Regions from separate parts of the Aeribacillus sp. FSL W8-0870 genome, predicted to be linked through region 2. Evidence: riboswitches for the same ligand, from Rfam matches in the RefSeq annotation. Region 2 holds a riboswitch; each other region holds the start of a gene.
The links. A riboswitch is a leader RNA that binds a small molecule or an ion and turns the genes downstream of it on or off. The one in region 2 is predicted to bind S-adenosylmethionine.
Positions count from the first base shown of each region.

Region 1: it holds a riboswitch for S-adenosylmethionine, as region 2 does, so the genes downstream of both, NSU02_RS16895 (2,3-diketo-5-methylthiopentyl-1-phosphate enolase) here and NSU02_RS06145 (methionine biosynthesis PLP-dependent protein) in region 2, are expected to answer to the same signal.
Region 3: it holds a riboswitch for S-adenosylmethionine, as region 2 does, so the genes downstream of both, metK (methionine adenosyltransferase) here and NSU02_RS06145 (methionine biosynthesis PLP-dependent protein) in region 2, are expected to answer to the same signal.

Region 1 covers NZ_CP150165.1:3,473,629-3,481,673, reverse strand. The annotation lists gene NSU02_RS16915 (IS110 family transposase) at 1-757, shown strand, start outside; gene NSU02_RS16910 (IS701 family transposase) at 1,308-2,489, shown strand; gene NSU02_RS16905 (hypothetical protein) at 2,576-2,956, opposite strand; gene NSU02_RS16900 (hypothetical protein) at 2,983-3,525, opposite strand; SAM riboswitch class I at 3,890-3,995, shown strand; gene NSU02_RS16895 (2,3-diketo-5-methylthiopentyl-1-phosphate enolase) at 4,074-5,297, shown strand; gene NSU02_RS16890 (2-hydroxy-3-keto-5-methylthiopentenyl-1-phosphate phosphatase) at 5,273-5,983, shown strand; gene NSU02_RS16885 (methylthioribulose 1-phosphate dehydratase) at 5,980-6,627, shown strand; gene NSU02_RS16880 (cupin domain-containing protein) at 6,650-7,180, shown strand; gene mtnK (S-methyl-5-thioribose kinase) at 7,853-8,045, shown strand, end outside.
Region 2 covers NZ_CP150165.1:1,254,107-1,262,151, forward strand. The annotation lists gene NSU02_RS06115 (GNAT family N-acetyltransferase) at 1-115, opposite strand, end outside; gene NSU02_RS06120 (YjcG family protein) at 115-633, opposite strand; gene NSU02_RS06125 (esterase family protein) at 695-1,426, opposite strand; gene NSU02_RS06130 (ABC transporter ATP-binding protein) at 1,602-2,387, shown strand; gene NSU02_RS06135 (ABC transporter permease) at 2,371-3,129, shown strand; gene NSU02_RS06140 (aliphatic sulfonate ABC transporter substrate-binding protein) at 3,147-4,157, shown strand; SAM riboswitch class I at 5,493-5,630, shown strand; gene NSU02_RS06145 (methionine biosynthesis PLP-dependent protein) at 5,747-6,862, shown strand; gene metC (cystathionine beta-lyase) at 6,855-8,018, shown strand.
Region 3 covers NZ_CP150165.1:1,066,530-1,074,574, reverse strand. The annotation lists gene NSU02_RS05290 (tetraprenyl-beta-curcumene synthase family protein) at 380-1,459, opposite strand; gene NSU02_RS05285 (alpha/beta hydrolase) at 1,496-2,275, opposite strand; gene NSU02_RS05280 (gamma carbonic anhydrase family protein) at 2,343-2,870, shown strand; gene NSU02_RS05275 (phosphatase PAP2 family protein) at 3,043-3,573, shown strand; gene metK (methionine adenosyltransferase) at 3,623-4,828, opposite strand; SAM riboswitch class I at 5,036-5,227, opposite strand; gene pckA (phosphoenolpyruvate carboxykinase (ATP)) at 5,496-7,085, shown strand; partial or broken gene NSU02_RS05260 (IS3 family transposase) at 7,161-7,974, opposite strand.

The DNA.
Region 1 (8,045 bases), 1.9 Mb from region 2:
TGATCGATATTTTCCGGAGTTTTCCCAAGTCTTCCCGTCATTTGGGAAAATGGCGCTCGCGGTGCTGGAATATACGCCATTTCCGAGTGATCTGGCAGGAAAAGAACTAGAAGAGGTGCTGGCCCTTTACCGGCAAAGTGAGGGATTACAATCGCCACAAAAGCCGAAAGCGAAGAAGTTGATGGAATTGGCCCAACACTCCATTGGCGTAACGGAAGGACAACAGATGGCCCGTATCGAAATTGCCACGCTTGTCCGCCGGTACCGCCAACTGGAAGAAGAAATCGAGGCACTGACAGAGCAGCTGATCGAACTCGTACAGACATCGGTCGAGTACGAATGGTTGAAGACCGTTCCGGGCTTAGGCGATGCGACCATCGTAGAATTGTTATCAGAGATCGGGAGTTTCTCCCATTATCAGGATCCGCGGCAGCTTATCAAATTAGCGGGCCTGACGCTGCGGGAACATTCCTCCGGCCAACACAAAGGGCAAAAACGGATCTCCAAGCGTGGAAGAAGGCGGTTGCGCGCCCTTCTGTTCCGGGTGATGATGCCGATGATCCGCCACAACGAAGCGTTTCGGCAGCTGCACGACTATTACACGGCACGTCCTGATAATCCGTTGCGGAAGAAGCAATCGATTGTGGTGTTATGCGGAAAATTATTGAAGGTATTGCACGCTGTATGTACGAAGCACCAAGCGTTCGATGCGAAGCGAATGATGCAGGACATCTTTGGCCTCGAAACGGCTGCTTGATGCCTATAGTCTCGATTCTCTAGACAACAAGGATGACACGGAGAAGCTGGCGCGATATCATCCATTCGACCTTGAGTCCCTAAAGGAGCTTAGCCGGCCTCTGCCTGATGACTAGACCGAACGAAGGAATGTAGGCACAAGGATGCCAAGAGACATGGGAGGGTTCGTCATCATCAGCGATGCAGAGATCCACGGTGCATCCCATACGCTTCCCCCACTACAACCAAATTTAACCAGTAGTGGCCGCGAAGCGTACCCAGTCAATGTAAGATATACACATATTTAAGAAATAATGTTAGAAACTTTGTCGAAAAATATTTTTTTGACACCCCTGAAACGGCTACAACCGTTGATATATCAACATTTATAGAGGGAGGGCTGTCAAGAAAAACTCGACAGCCTAAAATTAAATCCAGATTTTAATTAACAAACTGTAGATGAGCAAATTCACTAACATAAATTTACATCCGAACAAAAAAGGAGACATGAACCCGATTCCTTGATTAGAATAGATGTGTCACCAAACCATTCTCAAGGAGGTTCATGTCTCATGAATAGACTACCACATCACCAAGGAATCGACAAGTTTTTCGCAATGTTGGGGCTGGCCCTTTATTTCTCTAAGCCGGTCATGAAGCATCTCGTTCATATTATCGATGCGCTGACAACGAAAGGATTTGTGGGAACCTTGACCGATCTGCATCATGAGAGCTTTCATCCCAACCATCGAACGACACTGAGCCATTTTTTCACGAAAAGCCCTTGGGATGAAGAAATCTTGCTTCGCAAACTCCAGCAGTGGATGCTTCGTCATGTGGAACGAACGGCCAAGCGAAAGAATCACCCCATTTTTGTTTCGATCGATGATACGATCTGCCGAAAAACGAAGCCTTCGTCACAGGCGAAACACGCTATTGAAGGGTGTAATTGGCATTATTCTCACGCGGACAAAAAGTCGATTTGGGGACACTCTCTCGTCTGGCTCATGGTTCATACGATGACGCAAGCCTTTCCCTTTGCGTTTCGCCTCTACGACAAGGCGGATGGGAAAAGCAAGGGTCAATGGGCCATCGAGATGCTTTCTTCTTTGGATGTGCACGGTTCTGTTTATGTGCTGATGGATTCTTGGTACCCATCGAAAACACTCGTGGAAGCCTGCCTGAAAAAAGGATTCCACGTCATTGCGATGCTCAAGACGAATCGGGTTCTTTATCCAAAAGGCATCGCCATCCAAGCCAAACAGTTTGCCCGCTATATCGAACCGAACGACACCCATCTCGTCACGGTGGGAGAAGAGCGTTATCGCGTGTATCGCTACGAGGGAGCGCTGAAAGGTCTCGATGATGCCGTTGTGTTGTTGGCTTGGAAAGCCGATCAGCCGATGACACCTGAACATCTTCACTGCGTCTTGAGCACCGACCGGGAGCTAAGCGATGAAGAGATCTTGCGCTACTATGCCCAGCGTTGGTCGATCGAATGCTTTTTTCGACAAGCGAAAGACCAGCTGAAGCTCGATGGGTACCGCGTTCGTCAACGTCGGGCGGTGAAACGGTATTGGATCTTGGTGCAACTCGCTTATGTGTACAGTATGGTCGAATCCAACAGCGATTTCTCTACCGGGCTTGACTTCCTTCGAAAGAAGAAAGGACATAGCCTCGTGGAGTTTATTTACGATGCAGCGAAACAAGATATTCCCATTGATGTCGTTAAAAAACAGCTTCATGTGGCATAAGGGGTACTCCGTTTGTCTCTTTTTACATGGTAATTATTGTAATGAAAATTGCTCAACTACAGTAACAAATTTAATTGTTTCCACCTTTAAAATTCCCTTTGCTCTTCCACCTTTAGCATTTCCTTTTCTATAACGTCTACCAATTTTTTAGTACTATACATATATAGCACTAACTCTTTATCCCCATCTTCAATGTGGATTTCAGCTTGAACCCTTATTTTTGATGGCTTTCCTTTATAGATAACATCGAAAGTTCCAAACTCTTTGATCTCATTGTCTTCATTCATTTTATCTATTTCAGATATTTCAGATAGAATCATGTTGATTTCTTCTTGAGTCAAGCCTGAATCTAAAATTGAGTTTGATAAATGGTTTAAAAAGGGTTCTATCTCTTCAAGATCAAAATTCATTCCTGCAGCATAACGTGCTTCTTTGTATTTAGTAACTTTATTCCAAAAATTAATCATAAAAATAGGTTCCTCCTATCAAATGTTTAATTTTCAGGTTTAATTCTAGAATATAAAACATCATGTTCTTTAATTGATCGATCCTCGTTTTTAATTAAATCATCCGTTCCAGTAAATAACATATAACATCCTTTCCTTACATACGATTCACTTATTCCTAGCAATTTAGCTAATTTGTAATTCGAGAAATCAGGATTCAACTCAATTGCTTGTCTAAGTTTTTCTAAGTTCTTATCCGTTTTATTGCGCTGTTCTTTTAAATACTCCTCACGGCTTTTTACGCCCATTTCCCGGCGTTTTTGTTTCCTTCTCCGCTTTTCATTCGCATCTATAATCGTGCTTAAATGGCGTTGTTCGTCCTCTGTTATATCTAACCATTCAATTAATTTTTTATTGCTGATATTATATCCAGCGCCAGGATACCCTTTTTCTCTGGCTATTCGGTTTGCTTCTTCGTTATTCCGTGCATAATAGGCCTTTTCAGCGCTTCTGGTGGATCTTCTTAAAGGCTCATTAAACTGTAAATTAAACGTTAGCGTTTGTTTTAAGGCTTCTTCTGGATCATTCAAAAAGCAACATAACCAATAACGGTACAAGAAACAAATTGTCTCACGATAACCAGTAACGTTATAATTGCGTAATTCAACCAGTTTTTCTAAGTCTAGTAATCTAGCATGATGCGATCGGAAGACGTTAAAAAGATGTTGTACCTTCTTTTTTCGTCCTCTTTTTTTAGGCTTTCCTGTTTTGGCTCAACCTCAAGTTCCGGTAAATACCTCAAATTGTAAACTGCACCATTAAATAATTGTAGCATGCCATCAGAAAAATGTAAGCGAATTTGAATCGAATATGATGTAAAAAAGTGTTGACAGAGGGGAAGGATAGTGGCATAATCCAAGTAACCAAATAAGAATTATAAAGTTAATAATAAAACTCTTATCAAGAGCAGGTGGAGGGATGAGCCCAATGAAGCCCGGCAACCGACTCATATGATGAGCACGGTGCTAATTCTCCCAACAGAGATGTTGAAAGATAAGAAGTTGTTTTGACAAAAAACCTCTTCTTATTGAAGAGGTTTTATTTATATAAAAAAATCTGAATGAAGAGGATTGAAAAAATGGGTCACGTAACAGCAGTATACCAAATCATTGCGAAACGAGAAGATTTAGAAAAAAAAGCAGAAGGCATTGCTCTTGGATTAACGGTAGGTTCGTGGACTGATCTTCCTCTTTTAGTGCAAGAGCAGTTAAAAAAGCATAAAGGACAAGTGGTTGAAATAAAAGAAACAGGCGAGGATCCATCCTCCGGCAAAACGATTGCACAGCTTCACATTCGCTTTCCGGGAGAAAACTTTTCTAAAGACATTCCTGCCATCTTAACGACAACTTTTGGAAAATTATCACTAGATGGAGAAATAAAATTACTAGATTTGCAGTTTGACGATGAGATCTTTCGGTATTTTCCAGGTCCTCGATTTGGAATTCAGGGGATACGAGAAAAACTTGGCGTTTACGACAGACCGTTAGTGATGAGCATCTTTAAAGGTGTAATTGGACGTGATATAGATTACCTTCTTGCCCAATTGCGGGAGCAGGCTCTCGGGGGCGTCGACTTAGTAAAGGATGATGAAATACTTTTTGAAAATTCGCTCACATCATTTGAAACAAGAATAAAGGAAGGCAAAAAAGTTCTTGATAACGTGTATCAAGAAAAAGGACACCGAACTTTGTATGCGGTCAATTTGACGGGAAAAACATTTGAATTGAAAGATAAGGCAAGAAAAGCAAAAGAATTAGGTGCCGATATTTTGCTATTTAATGTTTTTACATATGGCCTCGATGTGCTGCAAGCATTAAGGGAAGATGATGAAATCGCCCTCCCGATTATGGCTCATCCGGCGTTTAGCGGATCGTTTACTTCATCCGAAAAATATGGGCTCTCTCATTCCTTATTGCTTGGAAAATTGATAAGAATTGCTGGAGCAGATTTTTCGTTGTTCCCTTCACCATATGGCAGCGTTGCATTGGAGCGTGACAAAGTTTTAAACGTGAAAGAAGAATTGGTGAAGAAATCAGTTTTAAAACCAGTTTTTCCTGTTCCATCTGCTGGCATTCACCCGGGTCTTGTTCCCATTTTAATTCATGATTTTGGAAAAGATTGTGTCATTAATGCAGGAGGCGGTGTTCACGGTCACCCGCAAGGTGCTAAAGGTGGAGGAAAAGCTTTCCGTCAAGCAGTTGACGCTGTTTCCCGGGGTGTTCCCCTTAATGAAGCAGCTGAAGACATAGAATTACAAGAAGCAATTCGGCTCTGGGGATGGAAGGAGGCACCGTCCAATTGAAGCCAGTAATATTTTGTGATTTTGATGGAACGGTGACAAAAAAAGATAACATCGTTAGCATCATGAAGCGTTTCGCTCCAAAAGAGTGGGAGCAATTGAAGGATGGCGTCCTTTCCCAGTCGATTAGTATTCAGGAAGGAGTCGGCAAGATGTTTGCACTTCTTCCATCTTCTTTAAAGGGTGACATCATTCACTATATTTTAGAAACTGCAGAAATAAGGGAAGGATTTCGCGACTTTGTTCATTATGCGAAAAACATGAACATTCCTTTATACATTGTCAGCGGCGGAATCGATTTTTTTATTAAACCGCTGTTGCAGCCTTTTGATTCTATTACCGCACTGTTTTGCAATAAAGCGGATTTTAGCGGAGAAACGATCACCATTCATTGGCCTTATACGTGTGATGAAAAATGTCCCAATCAAAATTGTGGGTGCTGCAAACCGACAATTATTCGGCAAATTGCAAATGCTGACACTCATTCCATCATCATCGGGGATTCCGTCACAGATTTAGAAGCCGCGAAGATTGCAGATACAGTTATTGCACGTGATTATTTATCAAAAAAATGTCAAGAATTTTCTATTCCTTATCAATCTTTCGAAACATTTTACGACTGTATTGACATTTTAGAGAAGACAATAAACAAAACAAATTTCATAGAAGAAAAAGGTGGCGCAAAATGAGTGTCGTTTTAACTCGTGTTCATGAGCTTGCGGAGATTAAAGAGGAGCTTGCTGCGAGGGATTGGTTTATGGGGACAAGCGGCAATTTAGCCATAAAAGTTCAAGATTCCCCGCTTCAGTTTCTTGTGACCGCAAGCGGCAAAGATAAACGAAAAAAAACGAAGGAAGATTTTTTGCTTGTTGATGGAGAAGGAAATCCTGTAGGCGCAACACATCTGAGGCCTTCGGCAGAAACGCTATTGCATTGCGAAATATATAAAAGAAGCAAAGCCGGCTGCAGCCTGCATGTACATACGGTTGCAAATAATGTCATTTCTGAACTTTATGGTGACGCTGGGAAAATTGTATTTCAAGGACAAGAACTGATAAAAGCGTTTGACCGCTGGGAGGAAGATGCAGAATTACAGATTCCGATTATTTATAATTATGCCCATATTCCTACATTAGCAAGCACTTTGGGCGATTTCGTGAAGGAGGATAAAGGGGCAGTTCTTATTCGCAACCACGGAATTACTGTATGGGGAAAAGATGGCTTTGAAGCAAAGAAAATTTTAGAAGCTTGTGAATTTTTATTTCAGTATCAGCTTGCTCTTATTCAAGCAAAAGCCGGTCTCCTTGCGAGTACAGGAGCTTTAAATAATTAAACATTTTAAGGAGGTATTTTACATGACAACGATTAAAATTCAAGGAACAAACGAAGTTATCAGCAATCAAGAGGAAGTGATTTCATTTTTAAATCAACAAGGTGTTATTTACGAGCAATGGGATATTGCCAAATTACCAGAGCATTTAAAAGAGAAATATCTTTTAAATGATGAGGAAAAACAAACGATTTTACAATCTTTTGAAAATGAAATTAAAGATATTTCAGCAAGACGCGGCTACAAAGCTTGGGATGTCATTTCTTTAGCAGATCATACGCCAAACCTTGAAGAGCTGCTGAAAAATTTTCAGCGTGAACATCATCATACAGATGATGAAGTGCGCTTTATTGTAAGCGGCCATGGAATTTTTGTTATTCAAGGACAGGACGGAAAATTTTTTGAAGTGCATCTTAATCCGGGAGACCTTATTTCTGTTCCAGAGGGCAGACGCCACTATTTCACATTAGCTGATGACCGAAAAGTTGTTGCGATCCGCATCTTTGTGTCAGAAGAAGGCTGGGTGCCTGTTTACGAAAAAGAAGAAGTAAATTAAGTTTTCAAAAAATTGATGAAAAAGCGGCTTTAAACGTTCACAGCTGCAAGCTTAACATCATCTTTTTCATATAACTGGCTGCTCTTCGGATACACGATTCATCCAGCTCAGTGAACAATGTTCCTGAATGCAAAGAAACTATGAAAAATACCACAGCGGCTGTTGACCCGGTTTTAATAGGTTTATACATTTTTGCGAAGAAGCTTGCAGCTAAAAGAGCACCACAAAAATAAGCTTGTCTTATGTTACAAGAGGATATAGTTTCACTTGAAAACCAAGTAAACACAGATAATTTATCAAGTATTATGGCGGGATGGGGAAAATCAAGAATAAATGATGCAGATTTATATTTTTGGGAAGGGGCTGTCTTAGAAAGTCAAAATCCATTGAAAACGAAACATCATAAGCATTGATATATCAACGTTTCTAAAACATTAAAGGGGCGTCTATAAGCCGGAAAATCGACTTATTAGACAGCCCCCTCTATTTAATGGATGCGGCGGCTGCTTTGGATCTAGAAATCCGAATCCATTTGGAGCATTTGCCGAAATCGGCTTTTACAAGCAGGTGACGAAGTGGTCTTGTAATAATGTCGTCCCCATATTGTGAATGGATATTATGAAAGACTCTTTTTTCGCTTTATGACAAACAAAGATAGAGGAGGGAATTTTTTTGAAGGATTTTACAACATATTTTACGATGACTGAGAAAGATGTCATCGAATATGTACAGAAAAAACTCGATATTTTTGAACAAAACGCAGAATTGGAATGCCGAGAGATTGGCGATGGCAACTTAAATTATGTATTTCGTGTCGTTGATCAAAATAGCGGCCAGTCTGTCATTATTAAACAAGCTGGTCCGG
Region 2 (8,045 bases):
CATATTCATCGAGCTCAATTTCAATTGGAACGTTTTGCTCCTCTACAAACACTTTTTTTCTAACATAAAAAGCATCATTTCGTTGTTTTTCATTAATAGCTTTGACTGCCTTCATCAATCTCGTCCTTCTCCAAGCAGGAATGTTTCATAAACAGTCCATGAGCCGTTTTCTAATTGATATAAAATGTGGAATCGGTCAATCGTTTCCTCGTGTTGAATTTTTAACATTTTTAAACGGCCGAGAACGTCAGAATGTTCATCATCCGATAAATTTTGTCCGATTGTAATGTGAGGGACGAAAGCGTACTCCGGCTTCTCTTTAAATTTTCCTTGATGGAGAAGTTCATGCAATTTTGTTAATTCCGGATTTGGTTCAACTTTTAAATAAATAACGTTATTGACAGGAGCAAATGAACTGAATTTGTAGACAGAGAGTTTAAAAGGCTTCACTTGTTTCGCAATTTTTCTAAGTTCTTTCACAATATCGCCAATTTCTTTTTCGTCAGCTTCAAACGGTGCCTTCAATGTTAAATGAGGAGGGACAAGCGCATAATGCGGATCGTAACGTTTTCTATATGAGTTGGCAATGTCTTGCAGCTTTTTTGAAGGAAATAACACAATTCCGTACTTCATTTTTTTTGCCTCCTTGATATTTACTCGTATTCTTTATTATAACAACTTAAAGAATCAATTTTCATGATATAGCAAACATTTTTTTTAATATGTCTTTTAGCAGCGGCTGCCAATATGTCCAGCGGTGATCGCCGTCAAATTCTTCATAAATGCATTCGAATCCTTTATGTACCATTTGTTCATGAAGTTTTTGATTGATTGTATAAAAATCTTTTATTTTCCCATCAGTCGTTTTTACAGCCGTTTCCTGTTTCCCGATTTGATGATAAATAAATAGTAAAGAGGGCTGTGAAAAAGCATCGATCGCTTCTAACACCTTTCCATCCACATATGGTGATTGCATGATCACTTTTCCAAATGTATGCGGATAATGAAGCGCTGCCATAAGCGAAACGGTTGCAGCTAGAGAATCGCCGATAAGCGCGCGGCCTCTTCCTATTGGCAAAAGCGGAAAACGTTCTTCTAAAAATGGAATTAATTCATGAGCTAAAAAACGGATATAACTGTTGAACTGGCTTCCATCGGGATGATATTTTCTTCTTCGATCTTGAATGTCTTTATAAGGAATGCCAACGACAATCAAATCTTCAATCGTTTGCTCCTCCGTTAACTCCTCAACAAAACGCGCGATCCTTCCCAGTTTAAAATAGTCTCCGCCATCTTGAGCAATGAGAAGATGATGATGAGATAATGGAGAAAAGGAAGTCGGCAAATACATGAGCAAAGAAACTTCTTCCCCCAGCTCTTCGCTAAAAAACGTTTCTTCTTTTATAGGTGCGACTTTTTGGGCCATACCAATTCCTCCAAAATTGACTAATTACCAGTTAGGCTGGACTTCTCATTATTTTATCACTCTTTTGAAAAGTCTCCAACAAATAAAAAGGTTGACAAAATAAAAAATGCTTATATAATGATAACGACTAATCCGATAAGATAGGTAAGAATGATCATATACTGGGGGAATTACTTTGTCTGTCCAAATTGCGCATATTTCAAAAACATTTCAACATCATGGCGTCTCCCAAACGGTTCTTGACCAAATTGATTTGACTGTGCAGAAAGGAGAATTTGTTTCCATTCTTGGCCCTTCCGGCTGCGGCAAGTCGACGTTATTATCGATTGTTGCCGGGTTAACAGCCCCCACATCGGGAAAAGTGCTGGTAAACGGGAAGGAAGTAAAGGGACCTGGAAGCGACCGGGGAGTAGTGTTCCAACAGGCAGCCCTTTTTCCATGGCTGACAGTTGAGGAAAATGTCATGTTTCCGCTGAAGAAAAAAATGCCGAAGGAAGAAGCGAAAAAAAAGGCGCACGAATATTTGGCCATGGTTCAATTAAGCCAATATGCCAAGCATTCTCCGCACGAGCTTTCCGGCGGCATGCAGCAGCGCGTATCGATCGCAAGAGCTTTGGCGATGGATCCTGAGGTGCTCTTAATGGATGAGCCGTTCGGAGCGTTGGATGAGCAGACGAGATCACGGCTGCACGAAGTGTTGGAAAAAATTTGGATCGATACGAAAAAAACAATTCTTTTTGTTACGCACAGCATCCAAGAGGCATTAAAATTATCGGACCGTATTATCGTCATGGGTACAAGGCCTGGGAGAATTATTGATGAAATAGAAGTGTCTTTTCCGAGACCACGTGATGAATTTAGAAAGCAGCTTGCTGAATATGAAGAGCGCATTCAAAAGCTGTTGAAGTCAGAAATTGATAAAGTAGTGAAAGAGGAAGAAAGTTATGCAGCAGGTCGTTAAACGAATCATTTTTTATGCAGCCGCACTGGGTATATGGGAAGCAATCGTCAAGCTGTTAAATATTAAGGCTGTCGTCTTTCCGGCTCCGAGCGATATTTTTCAGGCATTGTGGAACGGTTTTGCTGATCTAACTCTTGTCTATGATTTGCTGGCAAGTTTTCAGCGGCTGGCAATCGGGCTTGTGATTGCTCTTATTCTTGGAACAGTGTTAGGCGTCGTTTTTGCAAAATCGAAAGTAATTGATGATACCATTGGCTCTTTAATTTTGCCGTTGCAAAGCGTGCCGAGCATCGTTTGGCTGCCTCTAGCCATCATCTGGTTCGGTTTAAATGAAAAAGCGATCATTTTTATTGTCGTGCTCGGTGGAACGCTTGTGATGACATTGAATATGCGGACAGGGATTAAAAGCGTTCCTCCAATATATACAAATGCGGCAAGGACAATGGATTACAGCGGATTTTCTCTGTTTACACACGTGATTTTTCCAGCAGCCATCCCGCATGCAGTAACTGGTGCAAGGCTTGCTTGGGCGTTTGGGTGGAGAGGCCTGATGGGTAGCGAGCTGTTAAGCACCGGCCCGGGTTTAGGCTATACGTTAAAATTCGCATCAGATTTTGGCGATATGGCGTTAGTGATGGGCATTATATTTATCATTGCCTTAATTGGAATTTTAGTAGATTTAGTTTTTTTCAGCAGAATTGAAAAGAAAGTGATGAAAAAATGGGGATTGCTTGAACAATAAAGGAGGAAGTTGAGATTATGAAGAGAAAAGGTTTGCTGCTATCATTTATCACCTTGTTGTTAATTGGGATTTTATCTGCCTGCGGAGCCGGCGGAGGGAATGAGGCATCAGGAAAAGAGAAAAGCGGAAAAAATAAAGTAGTCATCGGCTATTTCCCAAATATTGACCATGTTCCGGCGATGATTGCGAAGGAAAAGGGCTACTATGAAGAAGCGCTAGGGGATCAGGTAGAGATTGAATATAAAACTTTTCCGGATGGCGGTGCTTTTATGACAGCGTTGAAAACCGGCGAAATTGACGCCGGGCTTGTCGGTCCAGCTCCTGTCATGAATAACTATTCTAATGGTGCAGACGTGAAAATTATTGCCGGTGCGTCATCTGGGGGTACTGTCGTCGTAGCAAGCAAAAAAAGCGGAATCGAAAGCTTAGATGATATTCATAATAAAACATTCATTACTCCTGGTGTCGGCTGCACTCACGATGTCCAATTTGAAACGTACTTGCAAGATTACGACATTGCTTCATCAAGAATCGGCGGCACATTAAAGCATACAACTGGAAACCCGGCACAATATCAAGCTTTCTTTGAATCGGGAAAAGTGGATTTAGCCGCTGTGCCTGAGCCTTGGGCTTCATTATTAATAAAAGACGGGGCGAAAGTGATTGTCGATACGAAAGATATCGCCTATGGCACAACGCTTCCGAACACTGTTTTAGTGACGAGCAACAAATTTATTAAAGAAAATAAAGATTTAGTTCAAAATATTGTCAAAGCCCACAAAAAAGCAGTCGACTTCATCAATAAAAACAAAGAGGAAGCACGCGATATTGCCATTCAATCGATTAAAGAAATAACAAATCAAGAGCTTGACCCAGAAATTATCGACAGCGCTTGGGAACGTGTCCGCTATACAACCGAAGTGGATGAAAAAGTTCTTCAAGACTTTTCTAACTCTTCTTATGACTTGAAATTTTTAAAAGAAAAACCGGATCTTAAAGGTCTTGTAGATACAAGCTTTTTGAATTAAGCAATAAACCCCCTATACAGAAGCTTTTTGATATTATGCGGCTTCTGGATAGGGGGGTTATTTTGTTGATGTAAATTCAAGATGAAGCAGTTGTTAAAACAGGGCTTATCCCAAAAGTTGTTTATGACTATGCCTGTATATTGGGATTCTGTTGTTGTGAGAGCTTTTTATTCAAATCGCTCGAATAAGCTCCCGTTTTTTCACATTGTTTGGAGCTGTCCAGAAAGTCAAAATCCATTGAAAACGAAAGATTATAAACATTGATATATCAACATTTCTAAAACATTAAAGGGGCGTCTATAAGCCGGAAAATCGACTTATTAGACAGCGCCTATATGAATTTCAATTTCTCCATTTGGGCCGTATTTTTCAAAATCATATGTGTAAGCACGCTCTACTTAAACCAGTTTCTTCTTGCTTCCAAATCTTACTCCAAGTTTTAAAAATGCCTTGTTCGTCCGTTTTATCTACTTGAAAAACTTTATTTTCATGTTCCTCGGGATTTCAATTAAAAGCTTCCCCATTATTTTCTTCAATTGCAATGCTTAATAAATAATCTCCTCTGTAGTCGCTTTCATAATCATAATAAATTCCGTACACATTGTTTTGATGATGTTCCAGTTTTTAGAAAGCGTTTTCTCACATAATTTTGATTTGCCCCATCATTTGCTCGTCATGAAAATTATTGGTTCGTATGCTGTCGATTATATACAGCATCATAAACAGTCTTTCCTTTCCATAATATTGATAAAAAAGAGAAGGCGCATCAGTAAAGAATGTTCAGCAAATTTTCCAACGGCACGTTTATGTTCATCTTTTTTGCTTCCCAGCTTCACCTGCAAAACAAATATCGCATCTTCGTTTTCTGTTCAGTTGCTTTATGGAGTACGGGTTCGTTTGACAGAAGTTGGCGAAAAATTTATCAAACGATTAGTTTGCCAATTCAATCGTTTCATTCACTGTTTATTAAATACTCTTAAAATTTTCCAATTCCTCTAAAGAAGATCACCTCGTTCACAATTTTTCTCCAAATACGACAGCTTCCGAATTGAATATTTATATTTTAAAATCTATTAAAATTTGAGAAGCCTCAGGGGAAAATAAAACCACTTCATTGAAATGATGGAGGATCAAAGGTGATCCATACAAAAAAATTTCCCTTTTGGCTTTCGCAAAAAAACATTTCAAGAATCGACGGATTATTTAAAGAAAGTTCTTATTTTTCTTTAGTTTTACTGAAAATAAATCAAAGTTATCGGAATTGTTGGCAGGAAACGTCTTGAATTTTTTTTAAAACTGAGGTAAAGTTATACCTATCAAAAGTTCATATCGGAATTCTTATCGAGAGAGGCGGAGGGAACTGGCCCGAAGAAGTCTCAGCAACCGGTACAAGGACGGCGGCATGATAACCTTTGTACCAAGGTGCTAAATCCAGCAAGCATTTTGCCGTAAGATATGCTTGGAAGATAAGAAGGAGCCAAACAATAAACGCCTTCTTCTTATGAAGAGGGCGTTTTATTTTTAAAGCCTCCTCTACAGGCAATGAAAGCAGCACATTTTTACTAACTAAAAAAGGAGGAAAGTCAAAGATGAATATTGAAACAGTTTTGGCCCAATTAGGAAATCGAAGTGAAGCTCTTACAGGAACAGTAAGCGCCCCCATTTATTTGTCCACAGCCTATCGGCATAAAGGAATAGGTGAATCAACAGGTTATGATTACACTCGGACAAAAAATCCAACGAGAGAGCTTGTCGAGGACGCCATAGCCAAATTGGAGGGAGCCGATCAAGGATTTGCATTTTCTTCCGGAATGGCAGCGATTCAGACGATTATGGCTTTATTTAAAAGTGGAGATGAACTGATCGTTTCAAAAGATTTATATGGCGGGACATACCGCTTGTTTGAAGAAGAGTGGCGCAAATACGGTCTTTCCTTCCACTATGACGATTTTACGTCTCGCGAATATACGGAATCATTAATAAACGAAAATACTAAAGCGATTTTTCTAGAAACCCCCACTAATCCGCTTATGCAGGAAACATCGATTTCCTCGTTGGCGGAATTGGTCCGGAAGCACAATTTGCTGCTGATCGTTGACAATACGTTCTACACACCTGTTTTGCAGCGTCCGATTGAAGAAGGAGCGCATATCGTGATTCACAGCGCAACGAAATATTTAGGCGGTCACAACGATGTCCTTGCCGGCCTGGTCTGTGCAAAAGGGAAAGAAATTTGCGAAAAATTAGCCATGCATCAAAATGCAATTGGTGCGGTATTATCTCCTTTTGATTCGTGGCTGCTGCTTAGAGGAATGAAAACTTTATCATTGAGAATGGCCAAACATCAGGAAAATGCAAGGGAGCTGGCGGCATATTTAAAAGAGCTTCCTGAAATTGATGATGTATTATATCCTGGCAGAGGCGGAATGCTTTCCTTCCGTGTGAAAAAAGAAGAATGGGTCAACCCGTTTTTGCAGAATCTGAAATTAATCTGTTTTGCGGAAAGCCTTGGAGGGGTAGAAAGCTTTATAACGTATCCAGCTACCCAAACACATGCGGATATTCCGGAAGAAATCCGAATTCAAAACGGTGTATGCAACCGGCTTCTCCGTTTTTCTGTAGGGATTGAAAGCGTGGAGGATTTGAAGGAAGATCTCAAGCAGGCATTGCAAGCAGCTGCGAAAGGGGATTTACTAAATGCATGACCAATGGAGCTTTCAAACAAAATTGATTCATAATAAACATAAGGTTGACCCGACAACCGGTGCTGTCAGCGTGGCGATTCAGCAAGCGTCAACGTTCCATCAGCAAACATTGGATGAATCTCCTGAATTTGACTACAGCCGTTCAGGAAATCCAACACGAAAAGCGTTGGAAGAGGCGATTGCCGAACTGGAAGGCGGAGTGAGAGGCTTTGCGTTTGCTTCTGGAATGGCCGCTATATCAACAGCTTTTCTTTTACTTTCTTCCGGTGATCATGTTTTGGTCACAGAAGATGTGTACGGCGGAACATACCGGATCGTTGCCGATGTTTTATCGCGCTTTGGCATTGAATATACGTTTGTCGACATGACGGACCTTGATGCCGTAAAAGCAAATATACGTCCGAACACAAAAGTGATTTACATTGAAACGCCCTCGAATCCGCTGTTAAAAGTGACGGACATTCGAGCAATTGTGAAGCTTGCAAAAGAAAACGGCTGTTTAACATTTGTTGATAATACATTTATGACTCCGGCTTTGCAAAGGCCTCTCGATTTAGGGGCCGATATTGTTTTACATAGTGCAACAAAATTTTTGGCAGGTCATAGCGACTGTTTGGCAGGACTGGCAGTTGTGAAGGATGAAAAGCTTGGCGAAGAGCTTTACAAGCTTCAAAATGCCTTCGGCGCTGTTCTCGGCCCGCATGATTGCTGGCTTGTATTAAGAGGGTTAAAAACACTTCATGTGCGGCTGGATCAATCCGTCAAAACAGCTTCTCAATTAGCAGAATTTTTGAAAAAGCACCCTGCCATTAAAAAAGTGTACTATCCGGGTCTTCACGATCACCCAGGGTCAGATATTCATTTGCGGCAAAGTGTCAACGGTGGAGCGGTTTTATCGTTTGAACTAGAAGATGAAAAAGCGGTCAAGATTCTTGCTGATCATGTTCAGCTGCCTGTTTTCGCGGTCAGCCTTGGTGCAGTTGAATCGATCTTGTCGTATCCAGCTAAAATGTCCCATGCCGCGATGCCGAAAGAAGAACGGATCAAAAGAGGGATAACCGATGGTCTTCTTCGATTAAGCGTAGGACTAGAAAATTTTGAAGACTTAAAAAATGATTTGGAGTCTGGTCTTTCTACTGTTTTGGCCTATCAATAAATTTTTTCTTACCTTAATAGAAGACAG
Region 3 (8,045 bases), 190 kb from region 2:
TGACTTCTGACTGTTCAGCTATCTATCACTAGATAGGTTACCAAGGTTACTTGGCGTGCCAGCCAGACCTCCCCGGGTAAGAGTGTAATCTTTCCTTCCATCCATCTGCTTCATTTACTCTGTATCACCTTCGGCAGAAAGGGCTTTGTTTTGTCTTGCAAACTCACCCAGTGATACCTAGCCTCATATGAAGTTCGTGTTCCTCAGACCGGAAGTTTGCCGCTCGCTTCCTTCAGATTCCGCGTCACCACGGACACCCTTGCGTTAAGCTAACTGCTACTTCTGCCTTCGCAGCTCGGGACTTTCACCCTATAGATTACACCCATGCCGGGCGCACAAGCAAAATAGCCGGGAATAATATCCCGGCCAGCTTTATCCATCAAGAAGATTTAATCAAATTCCATTTTCGGAACGTTCGATATGCCCTAGCATTCACATAAAAGAAAACGGAGGTTGTTCCTCCTTTTTTTATTAATTTTTTAGCCAGCTTTCCTAAATCTTTATGTACTAATACTTTGTCATCAGATAAATAAATGCCGAGCAATCCGCGGTTAATTAATTTATGAAAATTTTCGTTCGGAATACCTTTTAAATTTTTGTCCGCTTCATGTACAAAATGAGCTAATCGTTCCATCATTTCTGATGTGCTTTCATAAAAACTGCAAAAATTTAAATCGCCCTCCAATTGATCCTCCTCTTGATCAATAAAGTAATCCAATAAAATGTGAAGCCCTTGCACATATGGAAAGTAACCGTCTTTAATTTTTTTGGCAATCGCTTCGTTAAAGCTGGGCTGAAATGCATAGGCGACTAAACAAAAAATGCCCAATGTCGATCCAGCGCAGGCAGAAAATTCATACCACCGCATATCCGGGAGGGAAGATTTATATTGTTCGAACCACTGTACTAGCCTTGGCACTCTTTCCTCTTCTATTACATGCTTATGTACTTGCAGTTCACAATAATATTCGCAAAGCTCCATCAAATAGCCAGCTATAACCGGATAGTTCTCCAATTGGCTCAGCATTCTTTGGCATGTCATGACAAGCTCTTTTAAATATCCGCCGTCATCTTGGTCCTCACGAAATTGGTAGTAATTTTTTAATTCTGCATGAATCGACAGCGCATCCTTCATTGATTGGTGCAGCATGCGGAAATCTTCCGGATCAAAAGAAGTGCTTCTGTCGCATAAATTATCCAAGTAATCGCTAATCGTTTGATAAGCAACGATAAACTCTATGCATTCCTCTATATGAGAGTTCGACAAAAGCGCTAAAATGCTTCCTCCTTCGCAATGAAATGCCTTCGTATTTATGCTTGCAAGCGCCTGCTTTCTCAATTCAGGATTCGGTATTTCCTCAGCCTTTTTTTTCCACCCATCTAAGTAATAATGGACGGTCGGAAGAATTTCCCTATAAACTCTTGACATAAGGCTGATAGGGTGTTCAGGTATACTCAAAGATCAACTCACCTCTTCATTGTAAAATTCCAGTGTTTATGTTAAATGGCTTTCTGTAAATCTCAACGCATCTTGAAAAACAAGTTCTCTTTCCGGTTCATTAAAAATTTCGTGATATAGTCCTTCCCATTCTTTATAGCTCTTTTTCGTGAGATTCAACTGACTATACCATTTTTGAACTGCTGATTTATCAACAATTTTGTCTTCTCCTCCCTGCATGACGAAAAGAGGGACATCTGGAAACTGCGGAAGCTGCTGAAATGCTAGTTCAATAGCATGAAGAAGCTCTCTGTACCAGCGCACAGAAACTTTTCTTACGTAAAGGGAGTCGTTTCTGTTTATGTCTTGAGTTTCCTTATTTCTCGTTGCCATCTCAACTGTCAAACCGGAATCAAAGCGTACCCTAGGCGCGAAAATATTTAATCCTTTTGCCAAAAGATCGAGCGCTTTACTCGGTTTTTGCAAAATTCCTAAACATGGCGAAGATAAAATGACCCCGTTTAACGGAATTTTATTTCTCTGCAGCGTACGTATGGCTATTAAACCGCCCATGCTATGCCCCAGCAAAAAAAGCGGCAATTGGAAAGATTGAGCCTCCCTGATCCAACGGTCAACTTCATCAATATATTCATCAAACGATTGGACATGTCCCCGTCTGGAGGATGAATTTCCTTGTCCTGGCAAATCCCCCATAACAACATGGTACCCGTTTGTTTGCCACTTTTTTATCAGCCATTTGTAACGTCCATGATGTTCTAAAGCTCCATGAATGATGACAATCGCAGCTTTAGGACTAGAACTTACCCATTTCCACATAATTAACTCCTTTCCGAACATGGCGGAAAATTTGTTATAATATGAAAAAAAGAAAAGGATGGTTCCCATGGTTATTTATCCATATAAAGACAAAAAACCTATAATTAGCGATTCGGCTTATATAGCTGATTTTGTCACAATCACCGGCGATGTTCAAATAGGAGATGAATCAAGCATTTGGTTTCAGACGGTTATTCGCGGTGACGTCGCCCCAACTATTATTGGAAATCGGGTCAATATTCAAGACCAATGCTGTCTGCACCAGAGCCCAAATAAACCGTTAATTATTGAAGATGATGTAACCGTCGGCCATCAAGTTCTGCTCCATAGTGCGATTGTGCGGAAAGGAGCTCTAATTGGAATGGGTTCGATTATTCTGGATGGAGCAGAAATCGGAAAAGGCGCTTTTGTCGGTGCAGGCAGTCTTGTCCCGCCAGGCAAAAAGATACCTGAGAAAACTTTAGCATTCGGAAGACCCGCCAAAGTGATTAGAGAATTAACAGAAGAAGATCTTCAAGATATGGAACGCATCCGTCGCGAGTATATCGAAAAAGCTCAATATTATAAAAATATTGCTCGTATGAACAACATATAAATTGCTTATAAAAACATTTTAAAACTTTCTCTTTCAAATGTCATTCTTTACCGGGCAGCTTCATGTATTTTTAAAATTTTGTAAAATTTTTATTAGATTTGTTGAAGTTTACATAAATATGAGAGAAAATTTTTTATAAGAATTTTTGCTTTTTGAAAAGAGGAACTTTAACATGGGCAGACTGCTGAATCAGCTTTACCAATTTGAGTGCAAGTTGTTCAAACTGATTAATTCGCATTTTGAACGAAAAGGACTGAATGTTTATTTTCGGTATATTACTCATTTAGGAGGGGCTGTTTTTTCAATTGCAACATGTTTAATGCTGATGTTATTTTTTAATGAACCTGTAAAAACTGTTGCCTTGGCAAGTTCAGCTGCTCTTTTTTTCAGTCATATTCCGGTTTTCATTGTGAAAAGAATTTATCCACGCAGACGGCCTTATCTTACATTATTTGAAACAAAAATGTTAGAAAATCCGTTAACTGACCATTCATTTCCTTCTGGACATACGACAGCTGTATTTTCAGTGGCTACACCATTTTTGCTCTTTTTTCCAGCCTTAACATGGATTTTGCTTCCTCTCGCATTCAGTGTGGCACTATCAAGAATTTTTCTTGGCCTACACTACCCTTCAGATGTGCTGGCGGGAATAGTTCTAGGAGCTTCAGCAGGCACCATCTGTTTTGTCGCATTCGGACCATAAAAGCAAAAAGGTGTCTAATGCATGCATCGCATTGGACACCTTTTTTATTTTACAAATATTGATGAGCTTGTTCGCGCAAAGCTTCCGCTTTATCTGTGCGTTCCCATGGCAAATCTAGATCGTTGCGTCCGAAATGACCGTAAGCAGCTGTCTGTTTGTAAATCGGGCGGCGCAAGTCAAGCATTTTTATAATGCCAGCTGGGCGCAAATCAAAGTTATTGCGAATTAATTCAACTAAAACATCTTCGCTTACTTTGCCAGTACCGAACGTATCAACAGAAATAGAGACAGGTTTCGCCACACCAATTGCATAGGCCAGCTGAACCTCGCATTTGTCTGCAAGTCCGGCTGCGACAATATTTTTCGCTACGTAACGAGCCGCATAAGCTGCAGATCGGTCTACCTTCGTCGGATCTTTTCCTGAGAAAGCTCCTCCGCCATGGCGCGCATAGCCTCCGTAAGTATCGACAATGATTTTTCGTCCCGTTAATCCTGCATCTCCTTGTGGTCCGCCAATAACGAAACGTCCGGTAGGGTTGATGAAATATTTTGTTTCTTCATCGATCAGTTCTTTTGGAGCAACCGGATCAATTACTTTTTCTTTAATATCCTGCTTAATTTGTTCTAAAGTTGCCTCCGGATGGTGTTGAGTCGATATGACAATTGTGTCAATTCTAACCGGCTGTTCATTTTCATCATATTCTACCGTAACTTGCGTCTTTCCGTCCGGACGCAAATAAGGAATTTCTTCGCTTTTTCTAACTTCTGTAAGCCGGCGTGAAAGCTTATGGGCAATGGAAATCGGGAGAGGCATTAATTCCTTCGTTTCATTGCATGCAAAACCGAACATTAACCCTTGATCTCCAGCGCCAATCGCTTCAATTTCTTCATCAGTCATTTGTCCTTCTCTCGCTTCTAAAGCTTTATCCACCCCTGCAGCAATATCGGGTGATTGCTCATCAATTGATGTTAAAACAGCACAAGTTTCAGCATCAAAACCGTATTTAGCTCTCGTATAGCCGATCTCTTTGACCGTTTCTCGCACAATTTTTGGTATATCCACATACGTGCTTGTCGTAATTTCTCCACTGACTAATACAAGTCCGGTGGTGACAGATGTTTCGCAAGCTACACGTGCGTTCGGATCTTTTTCTAAAATGGCATCTAAAATCGCATCTGAAATTTGGTCGCAAATTTTGTCCGGATGCCCTTCCGTTACGGATTCAGATGTAAACAGACGGCGCTTTTTTGTCATTTACTGCTTCCTCCTCAAACTTAAAATGATGTTTATGGAGTGCTACACTCCTTGTCATTGACACGGAACTCATTCCCTCGCCACTATTGTAAACATATCAAAATATTTCGTACGATAAGAAAAACTTGGCTAAACGAGATTTCTCTTATACATAGAAAAAACCTTCCCTGCCAGAGGAAAGGTTGTTATAAACATCATTGCCTTTCACTCTTATCGTTCAAGGATATAACCTTGCATCAGGTTAGCACCATTGCTCGTCTATGAATATGGAATTCTTTCGCATCATGTTGTATGTCCATAGAATACCGGGATTTTGAAAGCCATATTCTACTGTCTTCTTTCAACGAGCCGGTTGCTGGGCTTCATAGGGCCTGTCCCTCCGCCAACTCGGGATAAGAGTATCCGTTCAAATGTATATCATACAGGAGCAAAAAAGTACTTGTCAACAATAAATAAAGCTTCTCTGTAATTTTCCAAATCATCTGATATCCATTATTTCAGTATCAGCTGATCAATCATGATTCGTATGATGCCCAAAAATGAAGGCAAAATATATAGTAAAAACATTATTTTCAGAAATCGATAAATAGGATGGATTATTTTTGCGAATGTGTTATACTATTTCTATAAAACCATTTCAAATATGCAAAAAAAGGATGGTATGTATATGAATATTGTAGATGTATCAAATGAATTAGCTTCGTTGATCAGCGGACCAAATGCATATCATAATTTACCAGTCGCACGACTTGTAGAAAAAGTTTTAGCTAGGAAAGAAGGTTTTTTAACAAATACAGGTGCAGTTTCGGTTACAACAGGCAAATATACCGGCCGGTCACCAGAAGATAAATTCATCGTTGAAGAAGATTCTGTCAAGCATTTAATTGATTGGGGACCCGTCAACAAGCCAATTTCATCAGAAGTTTTTGAAAAACTGTACTTAAAAGTCATACAATATTTAAAAAATAGAGATGAAATTTATGTTTTTAACGGATTTGCCGGAGCTGACAAAAAATATCGTCTTCCAATTCAAGTGGTCAATGAATTGGCGTGGCAAAATTTATTTGCTCGCCAACTGTTTATCCGTCCGAAAAGCCAAGACGATTTAAAGGAGCATAAAAATCCGTTTACGATTGTTTCCGCTCCTTCCTTTAAAGCAGATCCAGCTGTGGATGGAACGAACTCAGAAGCATTTATCATTATTTCTTTTGAAAAGAGAATAATCCTGATCGGCGGAACTGAATATGCAGGCGAGATGAAAAAGTCTATCTTTTCCGTCATGAACTTCCTGCTTCCAGAAAGAGATATATTTTCAATGCACTGCTCCGCCAATGTCGGTCAAGAAGGCGATGTCGCGCTCTTTTTCGGTTTATCGGGAACAGGCAAAACAACACTTTCCGCCGATCCAAAACGCCGATTAATTGGTGATGATGAACACGGCTGGTCTTCATCTGGTATTTTTAATATTGAAGGCGGCTGTTATGCAAAATGCATCGGTTTGTCTGAAGAAAAAGAACCTCAAATTTATAACGCGATTCGATTCGGTTCCGTTTTGGAAAACGTTGTGGTTGATGAATCGACACGAATTCCTGATTATGACAACTCCTTATTAACAGAAAACACCCGTGCGGCTTATCCAATTGAAGCGATTGACAATATTGCTAAACCGAGCATTGCGGGTCACCCTAACACTATTATTTTTTTAACAGCTGATGCGTTCGGTGTTCTACCGCCAATAAGCAAATTAACGAAAGAACAGGCTATGTATCATTTCTTAAGCGGTTATACGAGCAAGCTTGCTGGAACGGAAAGGGGTATTACTTCCCCTAAAACAACGTTCTCCACATGCTTTGGCGCACCATTTCTTCCGCTTCCAGCTACAAGATACTCTGAAATGCTCGGAAGAAAAATCGAAGAACATGATGTGAAAGTATTTTTAGTCAATACAGGGTGGACCGGCGGAGAATACGGAGTAGGAAAACGAATTAAACTTGCTTATACAAGAGCCATGGTTCAGGCAGCATTGGAAGGCGAACTCGATGAGGTGGAAACTGTAAAAGACCCTATTTTCGGGCTGGCGATTCCTGCTCATGTTCCAGGAGTGCCTGATGAAGTTTTACAGCCTATTAAAACATGGAGTGATAAAAACGCTTATGAACAAAAAGCGTATGAATTAGCAAAAGCATTCAAAGAGAACTTCAAAAAATTCTCGAACGTTCCGAAGGAAATTGAAGAACTTGGCGGTCCAATCATATAAAAAAATTACTTACTTTCGGCTATCGGCTTTGAACTGTCCCCTGTCAAGTAGACTGTAGAAATAATAAAAATATACCTAAGCGGCTTTAGCTCTATATTCCATGGGGCTAAAGCCGCTTAATCTTTTTTGATACCTTTCATAATGATAAAAGCGGTTGTACTCATCCATCGCAAGAGCTAATTCTTTAAATGTCTGATACTTATGTAAATAATACTTCTCGCATTTAAAGCGTTCCCCAAAAAGATACCATTGGCCCATTATCAATGCATCTGCCTACTCTTGACATACTTTGTGTCATCCCTGCTTGGTCTATCCTACGTTTAAAACCATGAGAGGTATATTGGAACCCACGGTCACTATGAATAAGTGGATGCTCTCCTTTTAAAAGTACGGTGGCTTGATCCAACGTTTTGAATACAAGATGATGATGATTGGAATGTCCTAAAACATCGCTCACAATTGATCCATCATATAGATCAAGAATAGCACTTAAATAGGCTCTCTTTGATGAACCTATTTTAATTCTGTGACATCAGCTACCCATTTTTCACTTGGCTTTTCCGCTGTAAATTCACGATTCAATATATTTTCTGCAACATGTTGAGGGAAAACGTTTTAACCACTTATAGTAAGCAGCTCGTGAAATACCGGCGATTTCACATATAAGATTATGCTTAGTTTTCTTTCTCATGAAGTTCCCGGATTGCGATATACTTGTCTTCAAAACGGATTTGGTTTACTTTCACCTCCTTTCGATTTCCTCTAACTTTTTTAAAAATAGATTCTCCGCACGTAAGCGCTCATTTTCTCTTTCTAACTTTTTCATCTCCAGTTTCATTTTCTCTTCTGGAGATAACTCTGCTTCTTCTTTTTTTCTTCCTCGTTTGTCTTTATCCATTGCCTTAAAGAATATTTAGTAATTTGATACCTTTTACAAAGCTCTTGAATAGTACATTCTCG